DNA from 2 places in the Variovorax defluvii genome. Region 1 is predicted to be linked to the other one. Evidence: predicted binding sites of a transcription regulator. Region 1 holds the regulator's gene; the other holds the start of a gene.

Region 1 (7,701 bases):
ACTGCAGGATGCCTACCAGGTGGCCGGCGTGCCCTCGCTGGGCATTGCCGGGCGCTGGTACGTGGACGGCGAGATGGCGCGCAGCATGGAGCGAGCACTTCAGATCACCGACTACCTGGTCGGCGAAGCGCGCAAGAGCGCCTGAGGCACCGCCTCCCTCGCCCATGCCCCCCAAGCCCGCCTCGGCGGGCTTTTTCGTCCGGGCACCGAAGTCCGGCTCCATGAGCCCGCATACAATCCGCGAGCAAGTTTCGTGCCTTTATGACTTCGTTACCATTCATCACGATTTCCCCGCGCCGGGCCCGTGCCTTCGCATTGGTTCTGGCGCTGGCCGCCCTGGCGCCCCTGGCCCAGGCCGAGAAGGCGGACCGCACCAAGCCGATGAACATCGAGGCCGACGCCATGCGCTACGACGACCTCAAGCAGACCAGCGTCTTCACGGGCAATGTGGTGGTGACCAAGGGCACGATCATCATCCGCGGTGCCCGCATCGATGTGCGGCAGGATCCGGAGGGCTACCAGTACGGCGTGGTCACCGCCGCGCCCGGCAAGCTGGCCTACTACAAGCAGAAGCGCGACGCCGGCACCGACGAGTGGATCGAGGGCGAGTCGGAAGTCATCGAGTACGACAGCCGCGCCGACAACGTGAAGTTCATCCGCCGCGCCGTCATGCGCCGCCTCTACGGCGCCACCGTCAACGACGAGAGCAGCGGTTCGCTGATCGTGTACGACCAGAGCAACGACACTTTCAGCGTCAACGGCTCCTCGCTGCCGCCCAATGCGGGCGTGGCGGCGCCGGCGGGCGGGCGGGTGCGTGCGATCCTGACGCCCAAATCGGCGGCCCCGCCTGCCGCGGCGCCCGCGACGCCGGCAAGCCCGTCGACGCCGGCTTCCGGCCCGGGCCTGCGCTCGAGCACCACCCTCGGCGGGGAAGCGCGGCAGTGAGGCAGGACGTGGCCATGGTCAAGGGCGACACCGCCGCGTCCGGCAGCCGCCTGGAGGCGCGCGGCCTGCAGAAGAGCTACGGCAGCCGCAAGGTGGTCAAAGACGTCTCCCTGGCCGTCGACAAGGGCGAAGTGGTCGGCCTGCTGGGCCCCAACGGTGCCGGCAAGACCACCTCCTTCTACATGATCGTCGGGCTGGTGCGCGCCGACGCCGGCGAGATCAGCATCGACGGCGAGCCTATCGCCCACATGCCCATCCACCGCCGCTCGCGCATGGGCCTGAGCTATCTCCCGCAGGAGGCCTCGATCTTCCGCAAGCTCACGGTCGAGGAGAACGTGCGCGCCGTGCTCGAATTGCAGCGCGAGCCCAACGGCGACGGCCGGCCCCGCCCGCTGGCCAAGGCGCGCATCGAGGAGCGCCTGAGCGAGCTGCTGCACGACCTGCGCGTGGACCATCTGCGCGACTCGCCGGCGCTGGCGCTGTCGGGCGGCGAGCGCCGCCGCGTCGAGATCGCGCGGGCGCTGGCCACGCAGCCGCGCTTCATCCTGCTGGACGAGCCCTTTGCCGGCATCGACCCCATCGCCGTGATCGAGATCCAGCGGATCATCAATTTCCTGAAGGAGCGCGGCATCGGCGTGCTCATCACCGACCACAACGTGCGCGAGACGCTGGGCATCTGCGATCACGCCTTCATCATCAGCGACGGGCATGTGCTGGCACAAGGCACGCCATCGGAGATCGTCGACAACGCCGAGGTACGGCGCGTCTACCTGGGCGAGCATTTCCGGATGTAGAGGTCGCCGCCATGAAGCAAGGGCTCTCGCTGCGCGTTTCGCAGCACCTCGCGCTCACGCCCCAGCTGCAGCAGTCGATCCGGCTGCTGCAGCTCTCCACGCTCGAACTGAGCCAGGAAGTCGAGCAGATGCTCGACGAAAACCCTTTCCTCGAACGCACCATCGACGAGGCGCCGCGCGAAGAATTCGGCCTGGAGGTTGCCGACGTCCCGGTGCGCGAGGACGACCGCCAGTTCGAGGCCGAGGCCGAGGCCGAGTTCACGCCCGGCGCGGTTTCTTCGGTGGCGGAAAGCGCCGCCGCGGCCGGCGAAGGCGAGCCCGCGCCTGCCGCCGAGGGACCCGACAGCGAACCCGGCTGGGACGGCGACGGCACCGTCGACTTTGCGCCGGACGACAGCGAGTGGGGGGGCGACGCCCCCGCGCGCAACAGCGGCAGCCAGGGTGACGACGAGCGCCCCGATGCCACCGAGCTGGCCAGCAGCCACGAGTCGCTGCAGTCCTTCCTGCACCGCCAGGCGCTGGCCTTGCGCCTCGAAGAGAACGACCGCGCCGCGCTGCGCTTCCTGATCGAGTCGCTCAACGATGACGGCTACCTGGAAGACTCCCTCCCGGCCCTGGCCTCGGGCCTGGCCGGCGACGACAACGACCAGTTCGACCAGCTGGTGCACCACTTCCAGGTTGCGCTGGGCCTGCTGCAGAGCCTGGAGCCGGCCGGCGTCGGCGCGCGCAGCCTGGCGGAGTGCCTCACGATCCAGCTGCGCGCGCTGCAGGACGAGGACGAGACCGAAGAAGAGGCTCAGGTGCGCCGCACCGCCCTGGCCATCTGCAAGCAGCCGATGGAACTGCTCGCCAAGCGTGACTTCAAGCGCCTGGCCACCCTCACGCGCAGCAACGAGGAAGAAGTGCGCGCCGCCCTGCAGCTCATCGCCCGGCTCGAGCCCAAGCCCGGACGCCGCTTCGTCGATGTGGAGCGCAACGTGATCGTCCCGGATGTGATCGTCACCCGCGTGGGCCAGGGCAGCAACGTGAAGTTCCGTGTCTCGCTCAACCCGGAGGTCATGCCGCGGCTGCGCGTGCACGACATCTACGCCGGCGCGCTGAAGTCGCACAAGGGCGAGGGCAGCCAGGCGCTGTCGCAGCGGCTGCAGGAGGCGCGCTGGTTCATCAAGAACATCCAGCAACGCTTCGACACCATCCTGCGCGTCTCCAACGCCATCGTGGAGCGGCAGAAGAACTACTTCGTCCACGGCGAGCTGGCCATGCGGCCGCTGGTGCTGCGCGAGATCGCCGACGAGCTGGGCCTGCACGAATCCACCATCAGCCGCGTGACCACCGCCAAGTACATGGCCACGCCCTATGGCACCGTCGAGCTCAAGTACTTCTTCGGCTCGGCCCTGGGCACCGAGACCGGCGGCAATGCCTCCAGCACCGCGGTGCGGGCGCTGATCAAGCAGTTCGTCAGTGCCGAGGATGCCAGGAAGCCGCTGTCCGACAGCCAGGTCTCCGAGATGCTGAAGGAGCAGGGCATCGAGTGCGCGCGCCGCACCGTGGCCAAGTACCGCGAGGCGCTGCGCATCGCGCCCGCCAACCTGCGCAAGGCTCTGTAGCGATGGGGGCCCGTCCAGGTCCGTGGCTGCAGTGGATGCGTCTGGGCCTGGCCCTGATGTCGGTGCTCTTCTTCGCCGGCGGCTGCGCCACGCTGCCCGCCGAGTTCGAGCGCACGCCTTCCAAGGCCTTGCCGGCGTCCGCCGACACGCCCTTGGGCCGCATCGCGCAGTCCTCGCAGCCCGACCCCGACCTCAGCGGCTTCCGCCTGATGCCCGGCGGCGACTTCGCGCTCCACACGCGCCTGGAGCTGGCGCGCCGGGCGCAGCGCACGCTGGACGTGCAGTACTACCAGATCTACAACGACGAGACGGGCCGCTACTTCCTGCGCACCCTGCGCGATGCCGCCCTGCGAGGCGTGCGCGTGCGCCTCTTGATGGACGACCTCTACACCTCGGGCGAGGACGAACTCCTGCTCGCGCTGGCCGCCACGCCCAACCTGGAGCTGCGCCTCTTCAATCCCTTCCCGGCCGGCCGCGGCAGCATGCTCGGGCGCTTCTCCGCGTCGCTGTTCGACTTCACCCGCGTCAACCGGCGCATGCACAACAAGCTCTTCATCGCCGACGGCGCGATGGCGGTGGCCGGCGGGCGCAACATAGGCAACGAGTACTTCAGGCAGACGGCCGGCGCCAACTTCATCGACCTCGACACCTTCGTGGCCGGCGCTTTGATCCCGCGCCTGGCCAGCCTGTTCGACCAGTACTGGAACAGCGAGCACGTGCGGCCCATCGAGACGGTGGTCGCCACCGCCGTGCCGCGCGAGCAGCGGCAGCGCCGCTTCGAGGAGCTCACGGGCCCCGCCACCACGCCCGCGCCGCGACCTTTGGCGCCCAACGACCTGCTGGGCTACAGCCCGATCGTGGAGGACCTCAAGGCCGGCAAGCTGGACCTCATCTGGACGCGCGCCGAGGCCTACGCGGACTCGCCGGACCGCGTGATCGGAAGGCAGGCGAACTACGGCGGCATCCCGCTGCTGGACGTCGACAGCGTCCGCTACAACGTGATCGAGCAGATCCGCCGCGGCCGCTCCGACGTGACCATCGTCTCGCCCTACCTGATCCCCGGCAAGGGCGGGCTGGAGGCCATGCGCGAGGTGCGCGGGCGCGGCATGAAGATCAGCGTGGTCACCAACTCCCTGGCTGCCACCGACGAACCGGTGGTCCACACCGGCTACCGGCGCTACCGGCCCGACATGCTCCGGCTCGGTGCCGAGATTCACGAGCTGAGCTCGCAGCGCACCCGCCGCAGCGTGCGCCTGGGCCTGTTCGGCACCCAGGTCGGGCGGCTGCACGCCAAGTCGGCCGTGATCGACGGCCGGGTCCTCTTCGTCGGCTCGATGAACTTCGATCCGCGCTCGGACGTGCACAACACCGAGATCGGCCTGATCATCTTCAGCCGCGAGATGGCGCAGCAGGTGCTCAAGCTGATCGACGTCCTCAAGCAGCAGGGCGCCTACCGGGTGCGCTTCGCGCCGGGCACCGAGCGCATCGAATGGGTGAGCGACGAGGGCGGCGAGGAGCAGGTGCTGACCAGCGAACCGGATTCGACACTGTGGGACCGGCTGATGCTGGAGCTCATCGCGCCGCTCGCGCCGGAGAGCCTGCTCTGAAGGCGGAGGTGACCGCAGACGGCGACCGCCCCAGCGCAGTCGGGCCCAGGCCCTTCAGCTCCCGCCCGTGATGTTCACCGCCTCCACCTGCACCAGCAGGCGCACCCGGTCCTCGAAGCCGAAGGGAATGCCCCAGGTGATGCCCCAGTCGCTGCGCGCCACCGTCGTCTCGAAGTCGCCGCCGCAGACCTGGCGCTTGATCAGCGGGCTCATGTAGCAGCCGAAGCGGTTGGCCTTGAGTTTGATGGGCCTGGTCTTGCCCATCAGCGTGAGCGCGCCTTCGACCTCGGTGACCTTGTCGCCGCTGAAGTCGATCTTGTCGGCCACGAAGCGCGCCAGCGGAAACTCCGCGACGTTGAAGAAGTCCTTGCTCAGCACGTGGCGGTTGAGCAGGTCCACGCCGGTGTTGATGGAGCTGATGTCCATCGTGATGTCGATCTTGCCGCCCTGGCCGCTGCCGTCGATCTTGATGGTGCCGTCCTTGGTGCTGAATCGGCCGCGGTTGGTGGTGGTGCCGTAGTGGCCCATCTCGTACATCACGAAGGTATGGGTCGGGTCGACCACGTAGCTGGCGCCCTTGACCGGCCCGCCCGCGGGCTCGGCAGCCATCTCGGGCGCGGTCTGCGCGAGGGACAGGGATGCGGCGGCCGCGAGCGCCGCGGCGGCAACGAGCTTGATCATCGAGGCGGACTTGGACATGGCAGTGGATGCGTGCATGGCGAAATTCAAAGGGGCCGCAGCCCGGTCATGACCAGCTTGAAGCGCACCTGCACTTCGTCGCCGACCATCGAGGTATCGGTCCATTCGCCGTCGCCGACCTTGAAGGCCAGGCGCTGGATCGTAAAGCTTCCGGTGGCGGTCGAGCGGTCCGCCGATTGCGTGATCGCCACCGGCACCACGAGTTCCTGGGCGTGGCCCTTGAGGGTCAGGCGGCCGGCGACCTCGAAGCGCCCGCCGCCGAGGCTCCTGATCGCGCTGGACTGAAAGCTCGCCTTCGGGAAGCGCGCCGTGTCGAACCATGGCGCCTTGGGCAGCTCGGCATCGGTCTGCGGCACGCCCAGCGTCGCGCTGGCCATGTCGATCTGCAGCGCCACCGTGCCGCCTTCGGGCTTCTTCGGGTCGAAGGCGATCTGGGCATCGAACTTCCGGAACTCGCCCTCCACCGGCACGCCCATCTGCTTGGTCACGAAGGCGATCTGCCCCTGGCCCGGCACGAGCCTGGCCATCGGCTCGGGCCCGGCGGCGCTCGCGGCCCCTGCGGCGGCGAGAAGGGCGACAACACACAGCGCGCGCCATGCGGTGCGGAGAAGGCTCATCGGCGATGTCCCTGGTGCGAGAGCGGCCACATGCGGTCCATCAGGCCGTCGTGGTCCACGAAGTGATGCTTGAGCGCCGCGGCGGCATGCAGCAGGGCCACGGCCGCCAGTGTGAAAGCGCTGCCTTGGTGCAGCGGCTTGAGCACCGCCTCGGCGAATTCCTTGTCGACCGGCACGAAATCCGGCAGTTGCACCAGGCCCAGCCAGACGATCGGAAAGCCCAGGGCCGAGCTGTAGGCCCAGCCGGCCAGCGGCACCGCGAAGAACAGAACGTACAGCAGCAGGTGCGTGCCGCGGTGGGCCACCAGCTGCCAGCCCGGCATGGCCTCCACGATGCAGGCCGGCAGCGGCGGCGGCGGATGCGACAGCCGCCACAGCAGCCGCAGCGCGGTCAGGCCCAGGATGGTGATGCCTGCCCACTTGTGCCAGTTGAAGAGCTTCAGGCGCATCGGCGAGAAGGGCAGGCCCGACATGTAGAGCCCGAGGCTGAAGGAGCTGACGATCATCAGCGCCAGCAGCCAATGCAGCGTCATCGCGACCCCGCCATAGCGCCGTGCCGCGACCCGCGGGGCGGGAACGGCCTCGGATTTCGGCAGCTCGGCGGACATGGCCGGAGCATAAGGCCACACCGCCAATCTGGAAGAGAAGCGCGACGCAGAACGTTCCGCCTTCGCTTGTTCGCGAAGGCGCCACTCCCCGGTGCCGCAAGCTGCGCCACCCGACATGGACCTGCATGGGATACTGCCCGGCCATCCCCATGAACGAGCTGTCCCTTTTCCTTCCCTGCGCCGCCGGCGTCGAAGACTTACTCGCCCAGGAGGTGCATGCGCTGACCGGCCGTGCCGGCCAGGACCTGCTCAGCCTGCGCGGCGGCGTGCGCGTGCGCGCCGACTGGCGCGAGGCGCTGCGGCTCAACCTGCACAGCCGGCTTGCGCAGCGCGTGCTGGTCGAGCTGGCCCATGCGCCCTACCGCGGCGAGCACGACCTCTACGCCATCGCCGGCGGCGTGGCCTGGGAGCTCTGGTTCACGCCGAAGAACACCTTCAAGATCGAGACCACGGCCCAGCACAGCCCGCTCAAGAGCCTCAACTTCGCGACGCTGCGCATCAAGGACGCCATCGTCGACCGCTTCCGCGAGCGCGCCGGCGGCGTGCGGCCCAGCATCGAGACCCGGTGGCCGGATGCGCGCGTCTTCGCGCACCTGGACAGCACGCACTGCACCCTCTACATCGACACCTCGGGCGAGCCGCTGTTCAAGCGCGGCTGGCGCCAGGACAAGGGCGATGCCCCGCTGAAGGAAACCCTGGCCGCCGCCATGCTGGCCGCCAGCGGCTGGTGGAACCCCGAGACGGGCGAGGTCGCGGCCGTGCCGCTCTACGACCCCTGCTGCGGCAGCGGCACCATCGCCATCGAGGCGGCCCAACTGGCCCTG
Region 2 (7,701 bases), on a different contig from region 1:
ACGCTGCACGCGCGCCCTCTCGGCACCAGCCGGATTCGCGTGCTGGCCAGCCCGCCGTATTTCGATCGGCACGGCCGGCCGCGCTCGGTGGCCGGCCTTGCCCGACATCAGCTACTGGGCTTCACCCAACCCGAATCGCTCAACCGCTGGCCCTTGCGCGGTGTGCATGGGGACGCCTGGCCCATCACGCCGGCCATCACCGCGTCGAGCGGCGAGACGCTGCGGCAGTTGGCCCTGGAGGGCGCCGGCATCGCCTGCCTGTCCGACTTCATGACCGCCGGGGACCGCGCCCGCGGGGAACTGGTGCAACTGCTGGCGCGCGACACCGTGGAGGTGCGGCAGCCGATCAATGCGGTGTACTACCGCAACACCGCGCTGGCGGCGCGGGTCACCTGCTTCCTCGATTTCATCGCGGCCCGGCTGGGCAGCGGCGAGACGGCCTGGCTCCCCAGCGCGGAGCCGACAGGTACGCCGGACGGGCGCACAAGACGGCTCGCGCGATGAAGGCAAAATCGACCCACGCCCACGAGACACCTCCTTCATGAAGTTAGCCACCTGGAACGTCAATTCCCTCACCGCCCGCCTGCAGCACGTGCTGGACTGGCTGATCGCGAATCCCGTCGATGTGCTGTGCATGCAGGAACTCAAGCTGACCGACGACAAGTTCCCGCTGGAGGTGCTGCAGTCGGCCGGCTACCACGCCGCGGTGTTCGGGCAGAAGACCTACAACGGCGTCGCCATCCTGAGCCTGACGCCTTCGCGCGACGTCGCGAAGAACATCGGTGGCTTTGCGGACGACCATTCGCGTGTGATCAGCGCCACGGTGGACACGCCCTCCGGGCCGCTGCGCGTGGTCAACGGCTACTTCGTCAACGGGCAGGCCCCGGGCACGGAGAAGTTCGCCTACAAGATGAGTTGGCTGAACGCGCTGAAGGACTGGCTGCGCGAAGAGATGGCCGCGCATCCGCGGCTGGTGCTGCTGGGCGACTTCAACATCACGCCGGAAGACCGCGACAGCTACGACCCGGTCGGCCTGGCAGAAACGATCCACCACACCACCGAGGAGCGCGAGCATTTCAAGGCGCTGCTGCAGCTCGGCCTGGTCGACGGCTTCCGGCTGTTCGAGCAGCCGGAAAAGAGCTACTCGTGGTGGGACTACCGCATGCTGGGCTACCAGAAGAACCGCGGGCTGCGCATCGATCACATCCTGTTGAGCCAGCCGCTGGTGCCGCTGGCCAAGGGCTGCGTGATCGACCGCGTGCCGCGCAAATGGGACAAGCCCAGCGACCATGCCCCCGTGATCCTGGAACTCGCCGCATGAGCATGAACATCGCACTCAAGACCCTCGTCCTCACGGCCGCGCTGGCCCTGTCCGCCTGCTCGATCTTCAAGCAGGACACCGCCACCGGCCCGACGGCCTCGCGCGACGCAGAGCGCCCCGCGGACGAGGCCGGCAAGCCCTCGGCCGAAGTGCCGACCACGCGCCTCATCACTGCGCAGACGCCCGCCGTGCGGGCCTACCGGAAGGTCGGCGCGCGCCACATCTACAACGCGTATCCGCAGCGCATCTACAAGGGCAAGATCCCGCCGCTGGTCTATGCGGTGGTGGTGACCGAAACCGACATCGACAGCACGGGCAAGGTGACGGGCGTGCATTTCACCCGCACGCCGAGCCACGCGCCGGAGGTGAGCGGGATGATCGCCCAGCTGATCAAGGATGCCTCGCCGCTGCCCAACCCGGGCAAGCTGGGCGCCCACACCTACGTGGACACCTGGCTGTGGGACAGGAGCGGCAACTTCCAGCTCGACACGCTGACGATGGGGCAGCGCAGCCGCTGAACGCGGCGCCCTCGACGCTTCTCTCGCGCCGCCCCGCGGGTCTATTCCAGGCCCAGTTCCTGGATTTTGCGGGTGATGGTGTTGCGGCCGATGCCGAGCTTCTGCGCCGCCTCGATGCGGCGGCCGCGCGTGCTGGCCAGCGCCGTGAGGATGAGGCGCGACTCGAAGCGACGCGTCAGCGTGTCCCACACATCGTGACGGCCAGCCGCGAGCAGACTCTGTGCTTCCTGCTCCAGACCGCTTTCCCAGGCCGAAGAAGACGCCGGTGCGGCGCCTGCGCCAACGACGACGGGCGGCGCGACGGCCGCCGGCACCTGGCTGCTCACAAGCTCGTGCTCATTGCCCGCCGGTGCGACGACAGCCGCGCCGGATGACGAGACCAGGGCCGCAGCGGCGTGCGGCGGGGCCTCTGCCGGCACGGCGACCATCACTTCCGGCGGCAGGTCCTTGGGCTCGATCAACTGCGCCGGCGCCATCACGGTGAGCCAATGGCAGATGTTCTCGAGTTGCCGCACGTTGCCGGGGAACGAGAAGGTCGACAGCTGCGCCAGCGCTGCGTCCGAAATGCGCTTGGGCTCCACGCCGAGCTGCTTGGCGCTCTGCTGAAGGAAATGGCGGGTGAGCGCGGGAACGTCCTCGCCGCGTTCGCGCAGTGCGGGCAGCCGCAGCCGGATCACGTTGAGACGATGGAACAAGTCCTCCCGGAAGCCGCCTTGCTTGACCCGCTGCTCCAGGTCTTGGTGCGTGGCGGCGATGACGCGCACGTTGGCCTTGACCGAGTTGTGGCCGCCCACGCGGTAGAAGTGCCCGTCGCTCAGCACACGCAGCAGGCGCGTCTGCAGGTCGAAGGGCATGTCGCCGATTTCGTCGAGGAAGAGCGTGCCTCCCTCGGCCTGTTCGAAGCGCCCGCGCCGCATGGTCTGCGCGCCGGTGAAGGCGCCGCGCTCGTGGCCGAAGAGCTCGCTCTCCAGGAGATCCTTCGGGATCGCCGCGGTGTTGATCGCCACGAAGGGTCCGTTGGACCGCGGCGAATGCTTGTGCAGCGCACGGGCCACCAGCTCCTTGCCGCTGCCGGACTCGCCCGTGATCAGCACGGTCACGTTGCTCTGCGACAGGCGGCCGATGGCACGGAATACGTCCTGCATGGCCGGGGCCTGACCGAGCATTTCGGGGGCGGCCGCCATGCGCTCCTCCGCGACCTCCTCGCGCTGGCTCTCGTCCACTGCGCGGCGGATCAGCTCGACCGCGCGCGGCAGGTCGAAGGGCTTGGGCAGGTATTCGAAGGCACCGCCCTGAAAGGCCGAAACGGCGCTGTCCAGGTCGGAGAAGGCCGTCATGATGATGACGGGCAGGCTGGGGTGCCTCGCCTTGATCTTGTCGAGCAGATCGAGGCCCGAACCTCCCGGCATGCGGATATCGCTCACCAGGACCTGCGGGCCCTGCGACTCGTCGTCGGCTGCAGCTTCGAGCGCTGCGAGTACTTCGCGTGTGTTGGTGAAGCTGCGTGTGGGCAGGTCTTCGCGCAGCAGCGCTTTTTCAAGCACGAAGCGTATCGATTGGTCATCATCCACTATCCAGATCGGCTTCATGCGGTTCCTTCTTCCCTGTCCTAAGGCAACGGTATCAGTATCTTGAAATCAGTCCGGCCCGGAACGCTGTCGCACTCGATCACGCCATGGTGCTGTTGCACGAAAGTTTGTGCCAGCGTCAACCCAAGGCCTGTCCCGCCTTCCCTGCCCGAAACCAGCGGGTAGAAGATGCGGTCCTTGATCGAGTCCGGCACACCCGGACCATTGTCGATGACATGCAATTCCAGTGCCAGTCGGTACCACTGCTTGTTGAATATCACCTGACGCGCGACGCGGGTCCTGAGCGTGATGCGGGCATCGCCCGCGGCGCGGCGCTCGGCGAGGGCCTGCGCCGCGTTGTGAACGATGTTGAGCGTGGCCTGGATGAGCTGCTCACGATCGCCGCGGAACTCGGGGATCGACACGTCGAAGTCGCGTTCGATATGCAAGTCGCGCGGAAACTCGGCAAGGATGACCGAGCGAACGCGTTCGCACACCTCGTGGATGTTGACGTCGCCCACCACGTGCGGACGGCGGTGCGGCGCGAGCAGGCGATCGACCAGCGTCTGAAGGCGATCGGCCTCGTGGATGATGACCTGCGTGTACTCGATCTGGTCGCGTGATTCGACCTCCATCTGCAGCAACTGCGCCGCGCCCCGGATGCCGCCGAGCGGATTCTTGATCTCATGCGCGAGGTTGCGGATCAGTTCCTTGTTGGCTTGCGCCTGGTCCAGCAGACGCTCCTCGCGGTCCTGCTTGACCTGCTGTTCGAGCGGCGACATCTCGATGACGAGTTCGCCGGCCTTGTCGCCCTGCGCGAGCGTGACCTGCACCGGCATCAGCTCGTGGTTGACGCGGCGCAGAAAGGCTTCGTAGCGAAGAGTGGCGAAGTCGTTGCTGCGCGCGCCGTCGATGGCCGTGCGCAACACCTGGGGCTCCTGAAAGCAGGCGCCGAACTGGGAGCCTTCGAGCGTGCGGCGCGAGGTGCCGAGCGCATCCTCGAGGCTGGCGTTGGCGAACAGCACCGAGCCATCGGTGCGCACGACCGCGATCAGCGTGGAGAGAAGGTCGAAGGCCTGGAAGCGCTTGGCGGCGGCTTTGCCGAAAGCCATCAGCGCGGGGCCGGCAAGCGGCCGATCTCGCGGCGGATGCCTGCGATGTCGCTCTCGTTGCGGGCGATCTCGGCCTTCATTTCGGCGACGCGGTCCAGGTACTTCTGGTAGTTGCGGGCCTCGCTGCCCTGCTTTTCCGGCTCGCCGTTGTTGTATTCCTTGAGCAACTGGGCCTGGCGCTCCTCCGCCTTCTTGAGTTCGGCCTCGAGCACGGTGCGGGCCTCGCCATCGCGGGCACGCTGGTCGGCGCTCTCGACGCGCGGGGTGCCGGCGGGCGCCCGGACCGTGGAACTGCTGGCAGCGGCTGCCGCAGCGACCGGCCGGCTGCCCTGGACCACGGTGACGTTGCCGCCTTCCATGACCTTGCAGCCGCGCTGCTGGGCCAGGGCCGCATTGTTGGTGTATTCGTTGCCGCAGCGCCAGACGCGCTCCTGCGCCTGGGCCTGCATGGGCACACCGGCCGCTGCCGCGGCGGCCAGCAGGAGAGCGAAAGAGGTCTTCATATCGTCGAGTGCAAAGTGGGCAGCGAACCGGCATTTTCGTGCAATTCGATGCCATCGCCATGCGGGTGGTCGCGCCCATGAAAAAAGGACGGCAAGCCGTCCTTTTCTCACGCGGATCGCCCCGGCGGGGGCGATCACCTTACAGCGAGTAGTACATGTCGAACTCAACCGGGTGCGCAGCCATGCGGAAGCGCGTGACTTCCTGCATCTTCAGGTCGATGTAGGCGTCGATGTAGGCATCGGTGAACACGCCGCCCTTGGTCAGGAAGGCACGGTCCTTGTCGAGGTACTCGAGCGCCTGGTCGAGGCTGTGGCAGACGGTCGGGATCAGCGCGTCCTCTTCCGGCGGGAGGTGGTAGAGGTCCTTGCTGGCGGCTTCGCCCGGATGGATCTTGTTCTCCACGCCGTCCAGGCCGGCCATGAGCATGGCGGCGAAGCCGAGGTAGGGGTTCATCATCGGATCGGGGAAGCGCGCCTCGACACGGCGGCCCTTCGGGTTGGCCACGAAGGGGATGCGGATCGAAGCCGAGCGGTTCTTGGCCGAGTAGGCCAGCTTGACCGGCGCTTCGAAGCCGGGCACCAGGCGCTTGTAGCTGTTGGTGCCGGGGTTCGTGATGGCGTTGAGCGCACGGGCGTGCTTGATGATGCCGCCGATGTAGTGCAGTGCGAAATCGCTGAGCCCGGCGTAGCCGTCGCCTGCGAACAGGTTCTTGCCGTCCTTCCAGACCGACTGGTGCACGTGCATGCCGGAGCCGTTGTCGCCCACGATGGGCTTGGGCATGAAGGTCGCGGTCTTGCCGTAGGCGTGAGCCACGTTGTGGATCACGTATTTCTGCAGCTGGACCCAGTCGGCGCGCTGGATCAGCGTGCTGAACTTGGTGCCGAGTTCCATCTGGCCGGCATTGGCGACTTCGTGGTGATGCACCTCGACCGGAATGCCCAGCGACTCGAGCACCAGGCACATTTCGGAGCGCATGTCCTGGAAGCTGTCGACCGGCGGAACCGGGAAGTAGCCGCCCTTGACCGCCGGGCGGTGGCCCGTGTTGCCGTGCTCGAATTCCTTGCCGGTGTTCCACGATGCTTCTTCGGACTCGATCTTGACGAAGCAGCCGGACATGTCGTTCTGCCAGCGCACGCCGTCGAAGACGAAGAACTCGGGCTCCGGTCCGAAGTAGGCGGTATCGCCCAGGCCGGAAGCCTTCATGTAGGCCTCTGCGCGCTTGGCCAGCGAGCGCGGGTCGCGCTCATAGGGCTTGCCGTCGGTGGGGTCGACCACGTCGCAGGTCAGGATCAGGGTGGTTTCTTCGAAGAAGGGGTCGATGTTGGCCGTGTTCGGATCGGGCATCAGCAGCATGTCCGAGGCCTCGATGCCCTTCCAACCGGCGATCGAGGAGCCGTCGAAGGCATGGCCGTCGTTGAACTTGCCCTCGTCGAAGTGCGAGACCGGCACGGTCACGTGCTGCTCCTTGCCGCGGGTGTCGGTGAATCGAAAGTCGACGAACTTGACCTCGTTTTCCTTGACGAGCTTGAGTACATCGGCGACGGTCTTAGCCATCAGGCTTCTCCTTGGATCGGTAGTGGTTGGAAATACAGCGCAATCGAGAATGCAGGTTCTATGCCATTGTGGAGGGCATCGGGAGCGGTTCAGCCCCTTCTTGGGACCCCAAAAGCAGGCGATTTGTAACCAAACTGGTGCGCGTCGAGTCAGCGCACCAATTCAGGGCCGAGTCGCACACCAAAGGCGTGCAACCCTTCGAGGAGCTGCGCATAGGCCGCGTCAACCCGAGCACCATCGCCCTTGACGCCCAGTTCGATGTGCCGGCCATGCTCAGGATGGTCGACGCTGGGCAGGCTGAAGACCCGGATCCCGGGATGCGCGCGCTCGACGGACTCCATCAGCGGCGTGAGGGTGGCCTCCATGGACCCGAATACCACCACCGATTTTTCGACCGAGCGGCCTTGCTCGAACAGGTGGCCGTATTGCTCGTCGAGCACCGACTCGATCATCGGCCAGGCCATGACGGGAAAGCCCGGCACGAAATGCACGTCGGCCACGCTGAAGCCGGGGATCTTGTTATAGGGATTGCGGATGATCCGGGCGCCCAGCGGAAACACGCCCATGTTCAGGCGATGCACGTTGTCGGGCCGGTCGGGATCATAGGGGATGCCCTGCTCGCGCGCCGTGTCCTGCATGCGCTCGCGGATCAGGACCTCGGCCTCCGGATGCAGGGCGAGCGGCACGCCCAGCGCAGCAGCTGCGCACTGGCGCGTGTGATCGTCAGGCGTGGCGCCGATGCCGCCGGTGGAAAAAACGACGTCTCCCGAGGCAAAGGCGCGCCCCAGCGCGGCAGTGACGCGTACGGGCTCGTCGCCCACGTACTCGGCCCAGGCCAGTTGCAGCCCGCGCGCCGCGAGCAGCTCGATCATCTTGGGCATGTGCTTGTCGGCCCGCTTGCCGGAGAGAATTTCGTCGCCGACGACGATGAGGCCGAACGAACGGGTCATGGAGCCCCCCATTGGGTTGCGACGGCACGGGCATCCGCCGACTCGGCCGCCGAGGTGGAAATGGCCGCCGCGGCACGCTGCGCCCGGAGCTGCGCCAGGGCATCCAGGCAGTAGTGGGCGAACCACAGGCTGGAGAAGGCGAACACCAGGGTGTAAATCCAGATCGCGAGCGGC

Evidence for each region. The regulator sigma-54, encoded in region 1, starts transcription at its own class of promoters, with help from an activator protein. The targets are predictions, from matches to a motif close to TGGCANGNAANCTGCTTT.
Region 2: the regulator sigma-54 is predicted to act here: its motif matches at 6,626-6,643, upstream of glnA (type I glutamate--ammonia ligase).

Annotation. Positions count from the first base shown of each region.
Region 1 covers NZ_BAABGJ010000073.1:30,188-37,888, reverse strand. Annotated here, with positions in the region: gene ABEA07_RS19945 (thiol:disulfide interchange protein DsbA/DsbL) at 1-145, shown strand, start outside; gene lptA (lipopolysaccharide transport periplasmic protein LptA) at 262-945, shown strand; gene lptB (LPS export ABC transporter ATP-binding protein) at 960-1,739, shown strand; gene ABEA07_RS19930 (RNA polymerase factor sigma-54) at 1,751-3,346, shown strand; gene ABEA07_RS19925 (phospholipase D family protein) at 3,349-4,953, shown strand; gene ABEA07_RS19920 (YceI family protein) at 5,008-5,634, opposite strand; gene ABEA07_RS19915 (YceI family protein) at 5,679-6,269, opposite strand; gene ABEA07_RS19910 (cytochrome b) at 6,266-6,877, opposite strand; gene ABEA07_RS19905 (THUMP domain-containing class I SAM-dependent RNA methyltransferase) at 7,027-7,701, shown strand, end outside.
Region 2 covers NZ_BAABGJ010000002.1:57,746-65,446, reverse strand. Annotated here, with positions in the region: gene ABEA07_RS01675 (LysR substrate-binding domain-containing protein) at 1-504, shown strand, start outside; gene xth (exodeoxyribonuclease III) at 542-1,321, shown strand; gene ABEA07_RS01665 (hypothetical protein) at 1,318-1,839, shown strand; gene ntrC (nitrogen regulation protein NR(I)) at 1,881-3,428, opposite strand; gene glnL (nitrogen regulation protein NR(II)) at 3,449-4,519, opposite strand; gene ABEA07_RS01650 (hypothetical protein) at 4,519-5,022, opposite strand; gene glnA (type I glutamate--ammonia ligase) at 5,162-6,577, opposite strand; gene ABEA07_RS01640 (competence/damage-inducible protein A) at 6,727-7,527, opposite strand; gene ABEA07_RS01635 (EI24 domain-containing protein) at 7,524-7,701, opposite strand, start outside.